4 regions of the Streptomyces sp. VTCC 41912 genome follow, and region 3 is predicted to be linked to each of the others. Evidence: riboswitches for the same ligand, from Rfam matches in the RefSeq annotation. Region 3 holds a riboswitch; each other region holds the start of a gene.

The links. Region 3 has a riboswitch for cyclic di-AMP ahead of ACJ6WD_RS33620 (transglycosylase family protein). Riboswitches for the same ligand answer to the same signal wherever they lie in the genome.
Positions count from the first base shown of each region.
Region 1: linked by a shared signal. The riboswitch ahead of ACJ6WD_RS05130 (C40 family peptidase) and the one ahead of ACJ6WD_RS33620 (transglycosylase family protein) in region 3 are both predicted to bind cyclic di-AMP.
Region 2: linked by a shared signal. The riboswitch ahead of ACJ6WD_RS32870 (M23 family metallopeptidase) and the one ahead of ACJ6WD_RS33620 (transglycosylase family protein) in region 3 are both predicted to bind cyclic di-AMP.
Region 4: linked by a shared signal. The riboswitch ahead of ACJ6WD_RS33025 (peptidoglycan DD-metalloendopeptidase family protein) and the one ahead of ACJ6WD_RS33620 (transglycosylase family protein) in region 3 are both predicted to bind cyclic di-AMP.

Region 1 is NZ_JBJMAB010000002.1:402,232-406,435, reverse strand. It holds gene ACJ6WD_RS05135 (hypothetical protein) at 567-920, shown strand; gene ACJ6WD_RS05130 (C40 family peptidase) at 1,123-2,256, opposite strand; cyclic di-AMP (ydaO/yuaA leader) riboswitch at 2,264-2,433, opposite strand; gene pcrA (DNA helicase PcrA) at 2,683-4,204, shown strand, end outside.
Region 2 is NZ_JBJMAB010000035.1:76,567-80,770, reverse strand. It holds gene ACJ6WD_RS32875 (GntR family transcriptional regulator) at 178-864, opposite strand; gene ACJ6WD_RS32870 (M23 family metallopeptidase) at 1,149-1,949, opposite strand; cyclic di-AMP (ydaO/yuaA leader) riboswitch at 1,962-2,118, opposite strand; gene ACJ6WD_RS32865 (pitrilysin family protein) at 2,417-3,799, opposite strand; gene ACJ6WD_RS32860 (pitrilysin family protein) at 3,826-4,204, opposite strand, start outside.
Region 3 is NZ_JBJMAB010000037.1:52,741-56,944, reverse strand. It holds gene ACJ6WD_RS33630 (cytochrome P450) at 1-889, shown strand, start outside; gene ACJ6WD_RS33625 (transglycosylase family protein) at 1,127-2,131, shown strand; cyclic di-AMP (ydaO/yuaA leader) riboswitch at 2,391-2,560, shown strand; gene ACJ6WD_RS33620 (transglycosylase family protein) at 2,568-3,251, shown strand; gene eno (phosphopyruvate hydratase) at 3,560-4,204, shown strand, end outside.
Region 4 is NZ_JBJMAB010000036.1:18,322-22,525, forward strand. It holds gene ACJ6WD_RS33020 (aldo/keto reductase) at 1-665, opposite strand, end outside; gene ACJ6WD_RS33025 (peptidoglycan DD-metalloendopeptidase family protein) at 773-2,161, opposite strand; cyclic di-AMP (ydaO/yuaA leader) riboswitch at 2,173-2,329, opposite strand; gene ACJ6WD_RS33030 (DUF2332 family protein) at 2,742-3,860, shown strand; gene ACJ6WD_RS33035 (PP2C family protein-serine/threonine phosphatase) at 3,895-4,204, opposite strand, start outside.

The sequences.
Region 1 (4,204 bases), on a different contig from region 3:
GGTGGGCGTGGGCGGTGCCGGGCGTTCCGGGGCGCGTTCCGGGCGGGGCGTGGCCTCGGGGGCCGGGGCGCGTTCCGCCAAGGGCGTGGGACGGCTGCCGAGACGGCGGACGCTGCCGAGGCGGCGGGCCCAGCCGGCCACCGCGGTCGCCTGGTGGCTGCCGGTGCGCTCCAGCACCGTGGCGCCGTCCAGGTAGCGCTGCGGGTCCGCGGCGAGCAGCAGCCCGCCGCGGGTGCTGCGGGCGGGGTGGGTCCGGGCCGGCGGGGGTGCGAGCGGCGGCCGCTCTGTGGCCGTGTGGTGCGACGCCATGGCGGCCGTCACTTCCTTCCCTGCGGGGCGAATGCGACCGGTGGGGTGCGGGTCCGGTCGTCTGCAGGAGGAAGCTAGGCCCGGGGTCACGGCGTCGAACCCCCTTGCCCGGCATTGTCCGTTTCCGAGCGGCCGCCGCGCAGGGATGACCGATCGGCGGTCGGCGGGGGGTCGGGAGCGGTGGGCCCTGACCGAAGCCGGCATCACGGGCGCCCTGCCGGAAAGGGCGTGCTATGGGGCGGATACGATCCAGCACTATGGACGTAGTAATCAATGTCTTCGTCGCCCTGCACATCATCGGCATCGCCTCCCTGCTGGGTGGCTTCCTGACCCAGATGAAGGCCATGGGCGCGGGCACCGCCCGCTTCGTGCCGGCCATGCTGCACGGCGCGCTCACGATGCTGGTCACCGGCATCGTGCTGGTCGGTCTGAACCAGATGCAGGACCACTCGCTCAACAACATCAAGATCGGCATCAAGATGGCCGTCCTGGTGGTGATCCTGGCGCTGGTCTACGTCAAGCGCGACGAGGAGAAGCTCCCCAAGCCGCTCTTCGGCGCGGTCGGCGGGCTCACCATGCTCAACATCTTCATCGCGGTGCTCTGGACCTGAGCACCCAGGCGCCCCGGCCCCGGCCCGACGGCCCCGGCACCCGCCCGGCGGCCCCGGCGCCGCACCGCCGCACCAACGGCTCACCGCGCGGTCATCCCGCTCCGTACCTTCCGGAGGCGGCGGATGACCGCGCGGTGGCGTGTGGGGGGTGGCTGTGGGGGGTGGGTCCGTCGCGGGCGCGCGGTGCGCGCCCGCCCACCGGCTAGGCGGGCCGGACGCTGCCGTAGATCGGCATGCCGTAGATCGACTCCACCCGGACGCTGGCGCCCGGGTGCGGGGCGTGGATCATCTCGCCGCCGCCGATGTACATCCCGACGTGGCTGATGTCGTTGAAGAAGAACACCAGGTCGCCGGGTTGGAGATCGCTGCTGGAGACCCGGGTGCCGACCTTGACCTGGTCCCAGGTCGTCCGCGGCAGGTCGACCCCGGCCGCCCGCCACGCGGCCTGCGTCAGCCCCGAGCAGTCGTAGGAGCTGGGCCCGGTGGCGCCCCAGACGTATGGCTTGCCGATCTGGGTGCGGGCGAAGGCGATCGCCTTGCCGGCCTTGGTGGAGTACGTGCCGCCGTCGGACGTGCCGCCGCCGGAGCTCTGCCCGGAGCCGCCGCCACTGGGCTGCTGCTGCCGCTGCTGGGCCTCCTTGCGGGCCTGCTCGGCGGCCTTGCGCTGGGCCTCGGCCTCCTTCTGGCGCTCCAGTTCGGCCAGCCGCGCCTTCTCCTGGGCGGTCAACCGGGACAGCAGCTGGCGCGCCTCGGCCAGCTTGGCCTGAACGTTTCTCTTGTTCTCCTTCAGGGACGTCTGCGACTGCTGGAGGCTCTCCAGGCTGCTGGTGGCCTCGGCCCGCTGGCGGGTGGCGGCCGCGGCCTGTGCCTGGTAGTCGGTGATCGCCTGCTTCTGCTGGGCGGTCAGCTGCTCCATCAGGTGGTTGCGGTCGACGAACTGCTGCGGGTCCTTGGCCAGCATCAGCTGGGCGGTCGGGTTGATCCCCCCGCTCTGGTACTGCGCCGAGGCGAACGCGCCCAGCCGGCGCCGGGACTCGTTCATCTTGTCCGCGCGCCGGGCCGCCTCGTCGAGCAGGCGGTTGACCGTGCGCTGTTGGCCGTCGGCCTTCTCCTTGGCGCCGTTGTACTTCTGGGTGGCGACCTCGGCCTGCTGGTAGAGGTCGTCGACCTTCGTCTTGACCTCTTCGATGGAGGGCTGGGGCGCCTTGGGGGCTGCGTTCGCGGTCTGCGAGAGCAGGGTGACCGAGGCGAGGGCGGCGGTGGTGAGCCCGGTCGCCGTACGACGGCCGCCGGGGGTGGCGAGTATGGGGGTGCGCGGCTTGCGATGGGACGCCAAGGCCGGCGACTCCTTCCGTGGACCGCCTACCGGGTTAGCTGTCGGGTTCGGGCGGTCTGCTGACGGAAGGCTTGCCCTACGGCTGCTGCGTCCGCCTGGCGGCGGGCGCACCGGTCGATTCACCCCGGTGGTGCTGGTGGGTCCCCGGCTCCGGGTGCCTCGCGGCGGGACCGGACTCGGCGGGGGCGGCCCGTGCGAACGCTGTCGTCCGCGGGGACTGCGGGCTGCCCGAGCGAGACCGTAGCCAACTCGTGTGGCCCCTGTGAAGGCTGGTGTTCGATATGCCCGAAACCTTTTCGTGACCTGAACGCGAGCGGTGCCGGTTTGCGGGCAGAACGGACACGGTAGCGCCCGCGGCGGAGCGGTGCCGGCCAATCCGGTACTCCGGGACCGGTTGTCAGTGCGGCGGCCTAGACTCGGTGGGCGATGAGCAGCCTCTTTGACGACAGCTTCCTGGCGGATCTCGGCCCCCCGGACGAGGAGCCCCCGCCGCCGCCCGAGGACGAGCCCGGCCCGGCCCCGGAGGAGGTCCCCGCCGACCTCTTCGGCGGGCGGTTCGACGCGCCCGTCTCCAGGGAGTCGTACTACCGCGACGGCGCCGCCCGCCCGGCCATCGATGCGGCGGCGCTCCTGGAAGGGCTCAACGACCAGCAGAAGGCCGCCGTGGCGCACAGCGGCGGCCCGCTGCTGATCGTCGCCGGCGCCGGCTCCGGCAAGACCCGGGTGCTCACCCACCGCATCGCCCACCTGCTCGCCGAGCGCCACGTCCACCCCGGCCAGATCCTCGCGATCACCTTCACCAACAAGGCCGCGGGCGAGATGAAGGAGCGCGTCGAGGAGCTGGTCGGCCCGCGGGCCAACGCCATGTGGGTCTCCACGTTCCACAGCGCCTGCGTACGGATCCTGCGCCGGGAGTCCAAGCGGCTCGGCTTCACGTCGTCCTTCTCGATCTACGACGCGGCCGACTCCAAGCGCCTGATGGCCCTGGTCTGCCGCGACCTCGACCTGGACCCCAAGCGCTTCCCGCCCAAGTCCTTCAGCGCGAAGGTCTCCAACCTCAAGAACGAGCTCATCGACGAGGAGAGCTTCGCCGGCACGGCCGCTGGGGGCACCTCCCAGACGGGGTCTGGGGGAGGCTTCGAGGAGACCCTGTCCCAGGCGTACACGATGTACCAGGCGCGGCTGCGCGAGGCCAACGCCCTGGACTTCGACGACATCATCATGACGACGGTCCACCTGCTCCAGGCGTTCCCGGACGTCGCCGAGCACTACCGCCGCCGCTTCCGCCACGTCCTCGTCGACGAGTACCAGGACACCAACCACGCCCAGTACACCCTCGTCCGCGAGCTGGTCGGCCCTGGCACGGTCGACACCCCCGCCGCCGAGCTGTGCGTGGTCGGTGACGCCGACCAGTCGATCTACGCCTTCCGCGGCGCCACGATCCGCAACATCCTCCAGTTCGAGGAGGACTACCCGGACGCCACCACGATCCTGCTGGAGCAGAACTACCGCTCCTCGCAGACCATCCTCTCCGCGGCCAACGCCGTCATCGAGCGCAACGAGAACCGCCGCCCGAAGAACCTCTGGACGGACGCCGGCGCCGGCCCCAAGATCACCGGCTATGTCGCCGACACCGAGCACGACGAGGCCCAGTTCGTCGCCGACGAGATCGACCGGCTCACCGACGCCGGCGACGCCAAGGCCGGCGACGTCGCGGTCTTCTACCGCACCAACGCCCAGTCCCGGGTCTTCGAGGAGATCTTCATCCGGGTCGGGCTGCCCTACAAGGTCGTCGGCGGCGTGCGCTTCTACGAGCGCAAGGAGGTCCGCGACATCCTCGCCTACCTCCGGGTGCTCGCCAACCCCGAGGACGCCGTCCCGCTGCGCCGCATCCTCAACGTCCCCAAGCGCGGCATCGGCGACCGCGCCGAGGCGATGATCGAGGCCC
Region 2 (4,204 bases), on a different contig from region 3:
AACAGTGCCCGGCACGTTCCCGACACCGAGATTCGGAAATCAGCACAACCGTGCTCGAACTTGCCCGCCCGATTTCGCGCCGCTTCTCCGTTCCCGAACTTCTCGCTCGCGTGCACCGGCCATTCCCGAGGACATCGGCACATTCCTGCCACTCCCCTTTTGTATACGGGGTGATTGTTAAGCGCGGGCGCGTGCCGTGTTGACGGGCCGTTTCGCCTCGCTCACAGGGGGAGCGGCGCGACGCAGCCGGTACACGGGCCGGGACCGCTCGATGTGCGCCGCCATGAGGGCGCGCGCCCGCTCCGCGTCACCACGGACCACGGCGTCCAGCACGGCGCCGTGCTCGTCCCAGGAGGCGGAGGGGCGGGCGGGCGGCTCCACGACGTACATCCACTCGATCTTGCGCCGTAGTTGCATGAGCAGGGCGCTGAGGCTGGGGCTGCCGGTGGCCTGGGCGAGCGTTTCGTGGAACCAGGCGTCCAGTTGGTGCAGGTCAGCGGGGTGGCCGTGCCGGACCCGCTCACGACCGAGTCGCACCAGGCCGCGCAACACCTTGAGGTGGGCGGCGCTGCGCCGGGCGGCCGCGCGGGCGGCGCCCAGCGGCTCCAGGGCGGCCCGGATGTCGAGGAGGTCGACGGCCTCCCGTTCGGTGAGTTCGGCGACGCAGGCACCCGCGTGCAGGCGCGTGGTGACGAATCCTTCGGACTGGAGGGTGCGCAGCGCTTCCCGCACCGGGACCCGGGAAACGCCGTATCGCGTGGCGAGAACGTCCTCGATCAGCCGGCTTCCCGGCGCGAGTGCTCCCGAGACGATGTCGTCGCGAATTGCCGTGCACACCGCATGCGCGGAAATGTGACCTCGCATCGTCTGCGCCTCCACCGTAATCGCCGGAAACCGCCGCCGTTCGACGGCTTTCCCCGACTGTATTCGACCGGCGCGCATTTCCTCTCGCGAGGTCGGGAATTCATGGGTGCTTTTCGGACGGCGGGCGGGGCGCCATTCGGGCGGCGGGTCGATGGCCATGCGGAAGCGCCCGCGTGGCCAGGAGGAGGGCCGCCCACCCTGGGGCAACAGCAGAGCCCCGGCTCACCAGGTGGTGGGCCGGGGCTCCGGGGGACGGTACTGCGGCGGAGAGGTTCGCGGTCGGATCAGACGCTGACGCCGTGCGCGCGGAGGTAGGCGATCGGGTCGATGTCCGAGCCGTAGTCGGGGCCGGTCCGGGCCTCGAAGTGGAGGTGCGGGCCGGTGGTGTTGCCGGTGTTGCCGGAGAGGGCGATCTGCTCGCCCCGGCTGACGGACTGGCCGACCGTCACCCCGATCGACGAAAGGTGACCGTATTGGGTGTAAGTGCCGTCGTTCATCCGGAGCACGATGTTGTTGCCGTACGCGCCGCCCCAGCCGGCTTCGACGACGGTGCCGGCGCCCACCGCGTGGACCGACGTGCCGGAGGCGGCGTGGAAGTCGATGCCGGTGTGGCTACCGGAGGACCACAGTCCGCTGGACGCCTTGTACCCGGTGGAGACGTAGGAGCCGGTGACGGGGGCGACGAAGGTGTTGAGGAGCTTGCGCTCGGCCTCGCGAGCGGCGCGCACCTTGGCCGCGCGCTCCTCGTCCGCCTTCTTCTTCGCCTCGTCGGCCCTCTTCTTCGCCGCGTCGGCCAGCCGGACGGCCTCGGCCTCGGCCTTCGCGCGGGCCGCGGTGGCCTCGGCGGCCGCCTGCTGCGCGTCGGCCTGCGCCTCGATCCGGCCGGCGAGCTCGTCGCCCATCACGACCGCCTGCTGGAGGCCGGTGTCATGCGGGGCCGACTCGTCCGTCGCGGCCAGGGCGGGCGACGCGACGGAGGCGACGACGCCGGAGGCCGCGAGGGTGGCTATGCCGGCGAGGTTGCGGGTGGTGCGAGCGGTGCGGCTCGCACGGCGGTGCTTCCCGGTGGCACGGGTGAACGCCATGTACTGGCTGGTCCTTTCCTTCCCTCTCGCCTACCGGGTTAGCTGACGGGTTCGGAGCAGGAAGGTCTCCTACGGGCTCCTCCGGAGAGGGGTCCGATTCACCCCAAGGGACGGTTGGGTCCCCGGCTCCCCTGGCTCGCGCCGTACGGGGACTCGGCGATGGCTGTCCGGTGCCACTGTTGTGGCGGACTTGTGACGAACAGCCGGACCGACGCTAATCGGGACAACTTTCAATCGGCAAACAGAACCGGATTTTTGTGCGCCACGCCACACGCGAATCGGGCAACCGACGCAACCGGCCGGTCACCACCGCCCCATCACGACGGCGGCTGTCCGGAGCCGCAGGTTCCGGACCGGTGGCCCCACGGGGCGCACGAACGAAGCGGCCCCCGTGGCAAGTGACCGCCACGGGAGCCGCTTTGTCAATGACTGACGAGGCGTTCGATGACGCCCCGTCACAGGAGGGGTCAGCCGCTGACGACCGTCACCTCTCCGATGCCCAGCGCCTTGACCGGCTCGGCGATCTGCGCCGCGTCACCGACCAGGACCGTCACCAACCGGTCCACCGGGAAGGCGTTGACGACCGCGGCGGTCGCCTCGACCGTGCCGGTCTCCGCGAGCCGGACGTACAGCTGCGCCTGGTAGTCGTCGGGGAGCTGCTGCTCCACCTGGTCGGCCAGCGTGCCGGCGACGGCGGCGGAGGTCTCGTACTTCAGCGGCGCGACGCCGACGAGGTTCTGCACGGCGACGTCGCGCTCGGCGTCCGTCAGCCCCTCGGCGGCGAGGGTGCGCAGCACCGTCCACAGGTCCTGGAGGGCCGGCCCGGTGGAGGCGGTGTCCACCGACCCGCTGATGGCGAGCATGGCGGCGCCGGTCGCGCCCTCCGGGGAGGACGGCGCCGAGGAGCGCAGGACCTGCCCGAAGGCGCGCACGCCGTAGGTGTAGCCCTTCTCCTCGCGCAGCACCCGGTCCAGGCGGGAGGTGAGGGTGCCGCCGAGGCAGTACGTGCCGAGCACCTGGGCGGGCCACACCCGGTCGTGCCGGTCCGCGCCGATCCGGCCGATGAGCAGCTGGGTCTGGACGGCACCGGGGCGGTCGACGATCACGACGCGGCCGGTGTCGTCCGCGACGACCGGGGACGGCTTCTGCGGCTCGGCGGTGGAACCCGTCCAGGCGCCCAGGGTGTCGGCCAGCGCGGCGTCCAGGTCGACGCCGGTGAAGTCACCGACGATGACGGCGGTGCCGGTGGCGGGGCGGATGTGCGTGTCGTAGAAGGCCCGGACGGCGGCCGCGTCGATCCGGGCGACGGTCTCCTCGGTGCCCTGACGGGGCCGGGACATCCGGGAGGTGGCCGGGAAGAGCTCCTTGGACAGCGCCATCGCGGCCCGCCGGGCCGGGTTGGCGAGCTCGTGCGGGATCTCGTCGAGGCGGTTGCCGACCAGCCGCTCGACCTCCCCGTCCGGGAAGGCGGGGGCGCGCAGCGCGTCGGCGAGCAGGCCCAGCGCGCGCGGCAACCGGGACGCCGGGACCTCCAGGGAGACCCGTACGCCGGGGTGGTCGGCGTGCGCGTCCAGGGTGGCGCCGCAACGCTCCAGCTCGGCGGCGAACTCCTCGGCGGTGTGCTTGTCGGTGCCCTCGGACAGGGCCCGGGACATGATCGTGGCGACGCCGTCGAGGCCCTCGGGCTCGGCCTCCAGCGGGGCGACGAGGTTGACCTCCACGGCGACGACCTGCTGGCCGGGGCGGTGGCTCGTCAGGAGAGTGAGCCCGTTGGGCAGCTGGCTGCGCTCGGGAGCCGGGAAGGCCCACGGCTTGGCGGCACCGCTGCGCGGCTGCGGGTGGAACTCCATGGTGCTCACGGGGGTGGTGGCGTCGGTCACTTGGCCGCCTCCTCTTCCTCGGTGCCGGCGGCGTCGGTCTGCGCGGTGGGCTCGTAGACGAGCGCGGCGCGGTTGTCGGGGCGCAGCCGGGCCTTGGCGACCGCCTGCACCTCCAGCGGGGAGATCTCCAGGACGCGCTGGACGGCGGTCAGCGCGAGCTGCGGGTCGCCGAACAGGACGGCGAAGCGGCACAGTTCGTCGGCGCGGCCGCTGACCGTGGCGAGCCGGTCCAACCACTCGCGCTCCAGCTGGGCCTGGGCGCGCTCCATCTCCTCCGGGGTGGGCCCCTCTTCGGCGAAGCGGGCCAGCTCCTCGTCGACGGCCGCCTCGATGGCGGGCACCTCCACGCCACCGGACGCCTTGACGTCCAGCCAC
Region 3 (4,204 bases):
CGACGCCATGATCGAAAAGCCGCACGGCGGGCAGCGGGGGAGCGCGGACCTGATCCACGAGTTCGCGTTCCCGCTGCCGATCTACGCGATCTGCGACCTGCTCGGCGTCCCGCCCGAGGACCAGGACGACTTCCGGGACTGGGCCGGCATGATGATCCGGCACGGCGGCGGGCCGCGCGGCGGTGTCGCCCGGTCGGTGAAGAAGATGCGGGCGTACCTGGCCGAGCTGATCCACCGCAAGCGGGCCGACCTCGGCGACGACCTGATCTCCGGGCTGATCCGGGCCTCCGACCACGGCGAGCACCTCACGGAGAACGAGGCCGCGGCGATGGCCTTCATCCTGCTCTTCGCCGGCTTCGAGACCACCGTCAACCTCATCGGCAACGGCGCCTACACCCTGCTCCGCCACCCCGCCCAGCGCGAACTGCTCCAGAAGTCGCTCGCCGCCGGCGACACCGAGCTGCTCGGCACCGCCGTCGAGGAGCTGCTCCGCTACGACGGACCCGTGGAGCTGGCCACCTGGCGGTACGCGACCCGCGCGCTGACGCTCGGCGGACAGCGGATCGCCGAGGGGGACCCGGTGCTGGTGGTGCTGGCCGCCGCCGACCGGGATCCGGCGCGGTTCGACGAGCCGGACGTGCTCGACCTCACCCGGCGTGACAACCCGCACCTGGGCTACGGGCACGGCATCCACTACTGCCTCGGCGCCCCGCTGGCCCGGCTGGAAGGGCAGACCGCGTTGGCGACCCTGCTGACCCGCCTGCCGGACTTCCGACTTGCGGTGGAACCGGATGATTTGCGCTGGCGCGGCGGGCTCATCATGCGCGGACTGCGCACCCTGCCGGTGGAGTTCACGCCCGAGCCGTCCCGACCGGGAGCCACGCCGTAATTGACGCTGCGTCAGCTGCGTGACCATTGCGTGATCTCCGCTACACCGGCTTGTGACTGCCCGTAACCCCGGTTACCTTTCCACCGACGATCGGGGCCGGCCCCGGGATGCCGACCGGTGTCCCCGCCGACACCGGTCCGACAACTCAACCGCCGCGCGAAAGGCAACCGCATGCGTTCCGGGAACGGCCGACACCGTCGCCCCAGACAAGCACCGGCCATCTTTGTCACGGCAGGAGTGACCGGCGCGGGCCTGGCCCTCCCGCTGTTCACCGCGGGCGGCGCCCACGCGGCCGACGCGTCCACCTGGGACCGCGTCGCGCAGTGCGAGAGCGGCGGGGTGTGGAGCTCCGCCACCGGCAACGGCTTCTACGGCGGCCTCCAGCTCACCCAGGAGATGTGGGACGACTACGGCGGCTCCGCCTACGCCTCCCGCCCCGACCTCGCCAGCCGCGCCCAGCAGATAGCCGTGGCCGAGGCGATCCTCGACGACCGGGGCCCGGACGCCTTCCCCAGCTGCGCGGTGAAGGCCGGGCTGACCAAGGGGGGCCGCAAGCCCGCCGTCGACCCCGGCGCCACCACCCGGCCCGCGCCCCGCCCGACCCACGGCCACACCGGCACCGGCGACCCGTCCGACGCGGCCGGGGACCAGGGCGAGGCGGGCCCGGGCAGCAAGACCCCCGCACCGTCCGACGGTGCCTCCGCCGGCACTGGCACCGGCACCGGCGCCGACGCGGGTACCGACACCGGCACCGGCACCGACGCCCCGGACGCGCCCCCGGCGACCCCGGACCCGACGGACTCCGCGTCCGCCACCCCCGCCCCGTCCGACTCCGCGACGCCGGGCGACTCCCCGTCGGGGACGCCGTCCGACCCGGCGGACCCCAGCACCCCCACGCCCCCGCCCGGCTCCACCGGCCCGGACCGGCCCGCCGAGCCCGGCACGCCGCCCGCCGCCGGCAAGCACCGCGGCACGCCGGACGACGGCGCGGCCCCCGGGGAGGACCGGGACAGCGGCAGCGGCCGGCACGCCTCCCGCGGCGGGGAGACGCCCCGCACGCCCCCGGCGGAGACCGGCGGCTACCGCGTGCGCGTCGGTGACAACCTGTCAGCCATCGCGGGCCGCCATGACCTGCCGGGCGGCTGGCCCGCGCTCTACCACCGCAACCAGGGCGTCATCGGCGCCGACGCGGACCTCATCCACCCCGGCCAGTTGCTCGATCTCGGCCGGACAGAGGGGTAGTTACCGGCAGTTCGTCGTTTTTCGCGGCGTTCCGTAAAAGTGAGATATGGCTCTCGTTGCGGGGGGCGGACCCCGGTTCGCCCCCCGTTCCCATACCGGTGCCGACCTGCGGAAATGACCACCGCGATGATCAAAAACGGTCAACTTGGTTCAGAAGATGGGGTTTGAACACCAACGGGATTACTGATTACGGTCAGGACCGCTCGCCAAAGCGGGCCCTTCGATCGCACGCCGAGTCCTGCCGGCGGTCGGAGTCGACGACGCGCAAGCGCCGAAGGCAGGAGCGGGGGACCCAAGGTAAGTGCCGGCCCCGCCCGTGAAAACGGGTCAGCCGGCTTGGGGTGAAGTCGCGTGTCCAGCACACGCGGCCGGGCAGCTCACACGGCCCGAACCCGACAGCTCACCTCGTAGGCGTCGGTGAGGAAACGAACGCACGATGCTGATCAACAAGGGCAAGCACCGCCGCAGCTCCAAGGCCGTCCGCGTCGCCACCCTGGCCGGTGTCGCCGGCGCCGCCGTCGCCGTCCCGCTGATGGGTGCCACCTCCGCTTCCGCCGCCTCCGTCGCGACCTGGGACAAGGTCGCCCAGTGCGAGTCCGGCGGCAACTGGTCGATCAACACCGGTAACGGCTACTACGGTGGCCTGCAGTTCTCGAACTCCAGCTGGGCCGCCGCCGGTGGCACCCAGTACGCGGCCCGCGCCGACCTGGCCACCAAGGCCCAGCAGATCGCCGCCGCCGAGAAGCTCCTCGCCATCCAGGGCCCGGGTGCCTGGTCCTGCGCCGGCGCCGGCAACCTGACCTCCGGTGGCCCGGCCGCCAACGTCGACCCGTCCGGCGGCGCCACCGTCAAGAAGAGCCAGGGCGCCTCCGAGGCCCGCAAGCAGACCGAGGGCACCACCAAGAAGTCCGCCCCGGTCCGCGAGAAGGCCGAGAAGGCCCAGCCGGCCCCGCAGCAGTCGCAGCGCTCCGGTGACACCTACACCGTCAAGGCCGGCGACACCCTCGCCAAGATCGCCAAGGCGCACGGCACCCACTGGAAGGCGCTCTACGCCGCCAACAAGTCCGTCGTCGGCGGCAACCCCAACCTCATCTTCCCGGGCCAGAAGCTCAGCATCTGAGCCGTCCCGGTTGCCTGAGAGAGCTGCCCCGCCGCGGCGCGTACCCCCGAGCGCGCCACGGCGGGGCTTCTCCGTTCCCGGGCCCAGGAAACCCACCGCGGTCCGGCCGCCCCACCCGGACCGACCCCGGCGCCCGTCCTGACGTGCACCGATCCCCGGGCCTCGCCGACGGCCCGGCGCGACGTTCCCCGCTCAGCGAACATTGCCCGCAAACCTCCGGTGAACTGGGCTTTTAGCCTGCTTGTTGGGGTTTTTCGTCCCACGGAGCGGGCCACAGGCGAGCGGATCCGTCCGGGGCCGTTAGGCTCATGCCGAGAACTCCAGACACCCACGAAGGAGACAACGTGCCGTCCATCGACGTCGTCGTAGCCCGCGAAATTCTCGACTCGCGAGGTAATCCCACGGTCGAGGTCGAGGTCGGCCTCGACGACGGCAGCACCGGCCGTGCCGCTGTGCCGTCCGGCGCCTCCACCGGTGCCTTCGAGGCCGTCGAGCTCCGGGACGGCGACCCCAACCGCTACCTCGGCAAGGGCGTGGAGAAGGCGGTCCTCGCCGTCATCGAGCAGATCGGCCCGGAGCTCGTCGGCTACGACGCGACCGAGCAGCGGCTGATCGACCAGGCGATGCTCGACCTGGACGCCACCGACAACAAGGGCTCGCTGGGCGCCAACGCCATCCTCGGCGTCTCCCTCGCCGTCGCGCACGCCGCCTCCGAGGCCAGCGACCTGCCGCTGTTCCGCTACCTCGGTGGCCCGAACGCGCACGTGCTGCCCGTCCCGATGATGAACATCCTGAACGGCGGCTCGCACGCCGACTCCAACGTGGACATCCAGGAGTTCATGATCGCGCCGATCGGCGCGGAGTCCTTCTCCGAGGCGCTGCGCTGGGGCGCCGAGGTCTACCACACCCTCAAGAAGGTGCTGAAGGCCAAGGGCCTGGCCACCGGCCTCGGC
Region 4 (4,204 bases), on a different contig from region 3:
GAGGCGAGCGCGTAGTACGGGACGGCGGCCACGCCGTTGCGGGCGGCGACGTCGGCGAGTTCGCCCTCGTAGGTGTCGCGGGAGACCAGGTTGTAGTGCGGCTGGAGGGCCACGTAGCGGGCCACGCCCTCGCGGGCGGAGAAGTCCAGCGACTCCTGGAGGCGCCGCGCGGAGATGTTGGACGCGGCGATCTCCCGGACCTTGCCCGCGCGCACGAGGTCGTCGAGGGCGGTCAGGAACTCGCCCACCTCGACCGATTCGTCGTCGTAGTGGGTGTAGTAGAGGTCGATGTGGTCCGTGCGCAGCCGGGTCAGGGACAGGTCGACGGCGGTCTTGATGGTGGCGGCGGACAGGCCCTTGAGGTCGGGGTGGGCGCCGACCTTGGTGGCGATCACGACGTCGTCGCGGTTGCCGCGGGCGGCCAGCCAGTTGCCGAGGACGGTCTCGGACTCGCCGCCCTTGTTGCCCGGCACCCAGGCGGAGTAGACGTCGGCGGTGTCGATGAAGTTGCCGCCGCCGGCGACGTAGGCGTCGAGCACTGCGAAGGACTCGGCCTCGTCGGCGGTCCAGCCGAAGACGTTGCCTCCGAGGCAGAGCGGGGAGACGGACAGCGAACCGAGCGGCTTGGGCGTGGGGGCGGAGCTCTGGGCGTGTGTCACGGTCATGCTCCGTGCCAACGCCGGGGTACGCGGAGTTGTTCCCTCCGCATCCGCCCGACCGCGGGGAGTCGTTCCCCCTCGGCCGGGCGGTCGGCTCCGGCTCCGTGCGCCCGTCAGACCGTGACCCCGCGGTCGCGCAACCAGGGCAGCGGGTCCGTCGGGGCGCCGGCGTCCGGGCGGACCTCCAGGTGGAGGTGGGGCGTGGTGGCGTTCCCGGTGGCGCCGACCCGGCCGATGACGTCGCCCGCGTGCACCCGCCCCGTCGTCTTGACCATCGAGGACAGGTGGCAGAACCAGAGCTGCGTGCCGTCGTCGAGGGTGAGGACGATGCGGTAGCCGTAGCCGCCGGCCCAGCCCGCCTGGGTGAGGGTGCCGTCGTGCACCGCCCTGACCAGCGTGCCGGTCGGGGCCGTGAAGTCCTGCCCGGTGTGGTCCGCGGCCCAACGGTCGCCGGCCTGCCCGAAGCCGGTGGTGAGGGTGTACGAGGAGACCGGGGCGACGGCGGTCCCCGCCCCGTCGGCGGGCCGGTCGTCCGAGGCCACCGGGCGGGCCGGCGACGCGGGCGCAGCCGGCTCGGCCGCCGCGTCGGATGCCGTCCCGGATGCCGCGTCGGGCGCTGCTTCGTCCGCCGGGCCGGCGTCCGGTCCGGCGTCCCGTGCGGCGTCCGGTCCGGCGTCCGCATCGCTGCCGGTCTCGGCCTCCGTGGCCCCCGGTCGGCCGTCGGCCTGCTGGAGGATGCGGTGGCGCAGCGCCTCGGCGGGCCCCGCGCCCGGCGCGCCGCCCGCGGTGGCGGCGTCGCCCTGCGGACGGGACGCGGCGGGGCCGACCGAGGGGGCGGAGCCCTCCGTTGCGGAGTCCGTGCCGGCGAGCGTCGCGACGGGCGCGGCACCGGCGTCGGCCGCGCGGGGGCCGGCGTCCTGGAGGGCACCGGTGGCGTCGTCGACCACGCCACCGGGGTCCGGCACCGATATCGGCACCGGCGGCCGGTCCTCGGCCGCGGCCACCCCGCTCGCGCCGACCGCCGCGATCACGCCGACGCCCAGCACCGTGCCGCCGCGCGCCAGCCCGCCGCTGCGCTGCTTGGCCACCCGGTGCTTGCCGCGGACCGGCCCCGCCGATGCGTCGCCGGCGTCCGCACCGGCGGGGCCGGCCGACGGCTCGGCGCCGCCCGGCGCGCCCTGGGGCGGCGGCTCCGGCGTCAGCAGGTCGTGGGAGAACACCTCACCGGGGGGCCGCTGTCCCGGGAACTGGCCGTACGGCGAGGGGACTTGGGGCGCTCCAGCGGGAGCTGCGTCGTCGGTCGGGCCACCGACAGCGGGGACTGCGCTGACGTCGTCGGGGCCGCTCACGGCAGTGGGGGCGGGAACGCCGGCGGGGTCACCGACGGTCGTGGGAACGGGGAAGCCGGCGGGGCCGCCGAAGCCGACCGGGCCACCGAAGTCGGCGGGGCCACCGAGGCTGTACGCGGACGGAGCATGGGGGGCGGGCCTGTTGGACGCCACGGGGGCGCACTCCTTTCCTTCCTTCTCGCCTACCGGGTTAGCTGACGGGTTCGGAGCAGGAAGGTCTCCTACCGGCACCCCCTGGCGAGAGGCGCCCGATTCACCCCAAGGTGGTGGTTCCCCGGTTCCCTCTACTCAATTCCCTGCAATTCCAGGCGGATCCGACAGGACCCCCGGAACCGGCCGATCCAGGCGACTCGACTCGGGTCGAGGACGCGGGTCGCGCCGTGCGGAAAGCCGGCTCGGGCGGGTGGCTCAAGGGTCGTTCTGGAGGTGCGGGAACAGCGCGTGCAGGATTCGGCGTCGGCGCGCGGTGCCGCCATTGGCGACGGCTGGGACGACCGCGCTCCGTTATCGGACAGTAATAGAGACGGTGCGGGAAATCCAAGCGTTCCCACGAATCCGCGGGGGTTCCGCAAGCCCCCCGAAGAAGCTCTGGCGTGGACTTTTACCCCCAGTCCGACCGCAAACAGGGCGAGTTGGCGCGGCATCGCCAAACGATCTCGCGGCGATTGTGCGCCAGTCGTTATGCGGAGGGACGCCCCGCAGTTACGGAACGTGAGGGCGGTAACGTCGCCTCATGGTCGTCAACGTCGCGAACACCGGAAGCACCGTCAACACCCCACGGGACGTGGCGGTTCGGTACCGGGAGTTCTCCTGGCACGAGGCGCGGGGCCGGTCCGACGCGCACGAGGAACTCTCCGCCCGGATCGGACAGGACGACGAGATCTGCGAACTGCTGGCCCGTTCGCTGCCCTCGGGGAACAAGCAGCAGCCGAACCTGCTGCTCGCCGCGGTGCGCTACCTGGACGGCCCGCACGCCGAGGCGGGCCCGCGCGGCGAGGCGGCGTACGGGCGGTGGCGCGAGTGGACGGTCCGGCACTGGGACGAGGTCCGCGCGGTGATCATGCGGCGCGCGACCCAGACCAACGAGCCGGCCCGCTGCGCCGCGTTACTGCCGCTGCTGGCCCGGCTGCCCCAGCCGCTGGCCCTCCTGGAGGTCGGGACGTCGGCGGGGCTGTGCCTGCACCCCGACCGGTACCGCTACCGGTACGTCCCCGACGGACCTCCCGGCATCCACGGGGAACCGGTCGAGGCCGGCGCCCCGGACAGCGCGGTCACCCTCACCTGCCGCACCAGTGGGGCCGCGCCCTGGGACGACGGCGCGACGGTGCCGCCCGGCGCGCGGCCCGAGGTCGTCTGGCGCGGCGGCATCGACCTGGAACCGCTCGACCCGGTCGGGACGCCGGACGACCTGCGCTGGCTGCACGCCCTGGTGTGGCCCGGCGACGAGGCCCGGGCGGCACGGCTCGCGGCGGCCGTCGAGGCGGTCCGGGCGTCGCCGCGGCCCACGGTGGTGCGCGGCGACCTGATCGACGAACTGCCGGCGCTGGCCGCCCGGGCACCGGCCGGGGCGACGCTCGTCGTCTTCCACAGCGCGGTGCTGCACTACCTCCCGCCGGCCCGACGCGAGGAGTTCGCCGGGCTCGTCCGGTCGGTGCTGGCCGAACGGGACGGCCCGGGTCACTGGATCTCCCAGGAGCACCACGGCGTGCTGCCGTGGATCACCGCGCCGGAGCACCGGTCCCTCGGGCCGGGGGACCCGATGCTGCTGACCCTCGCCCTGGACGAGCGCCCGGTGGCCCTGACGGGGCCGCACGGCCAGAGCATCCACTGGTTGCGTCCGCCGCTGCCGTAACCCGGCCGCCCCGCCCGTTCACCGGCGCCCCGCGCTACGCCTCCAGGGGCCGCTGGACCGCCAACAGGGCCATGTCGTCGGCGGGGCCCCCGCCGGTGTGCCGGGCGACGTCCTCGACCACCACGTCCAACAGGTCCCCGGGGCCGCTGAATTGGCTGCCGCGCAACCGGGCGCACGGGTCGTAGAACCGCCCGGCCCGGTCGCGGGCCTCGGTCACCCCGTCGGTGAACAGCAGCAGCAGCGCCCCGGCGGGGAAGAACGTCTCGTCCGCGCGGTCGGGCCACCCGGCCACGTCGCCCAGTCCCAGCGGCAGCGCCGCGGTGGACGGGGGCAGCTCCCGTAGG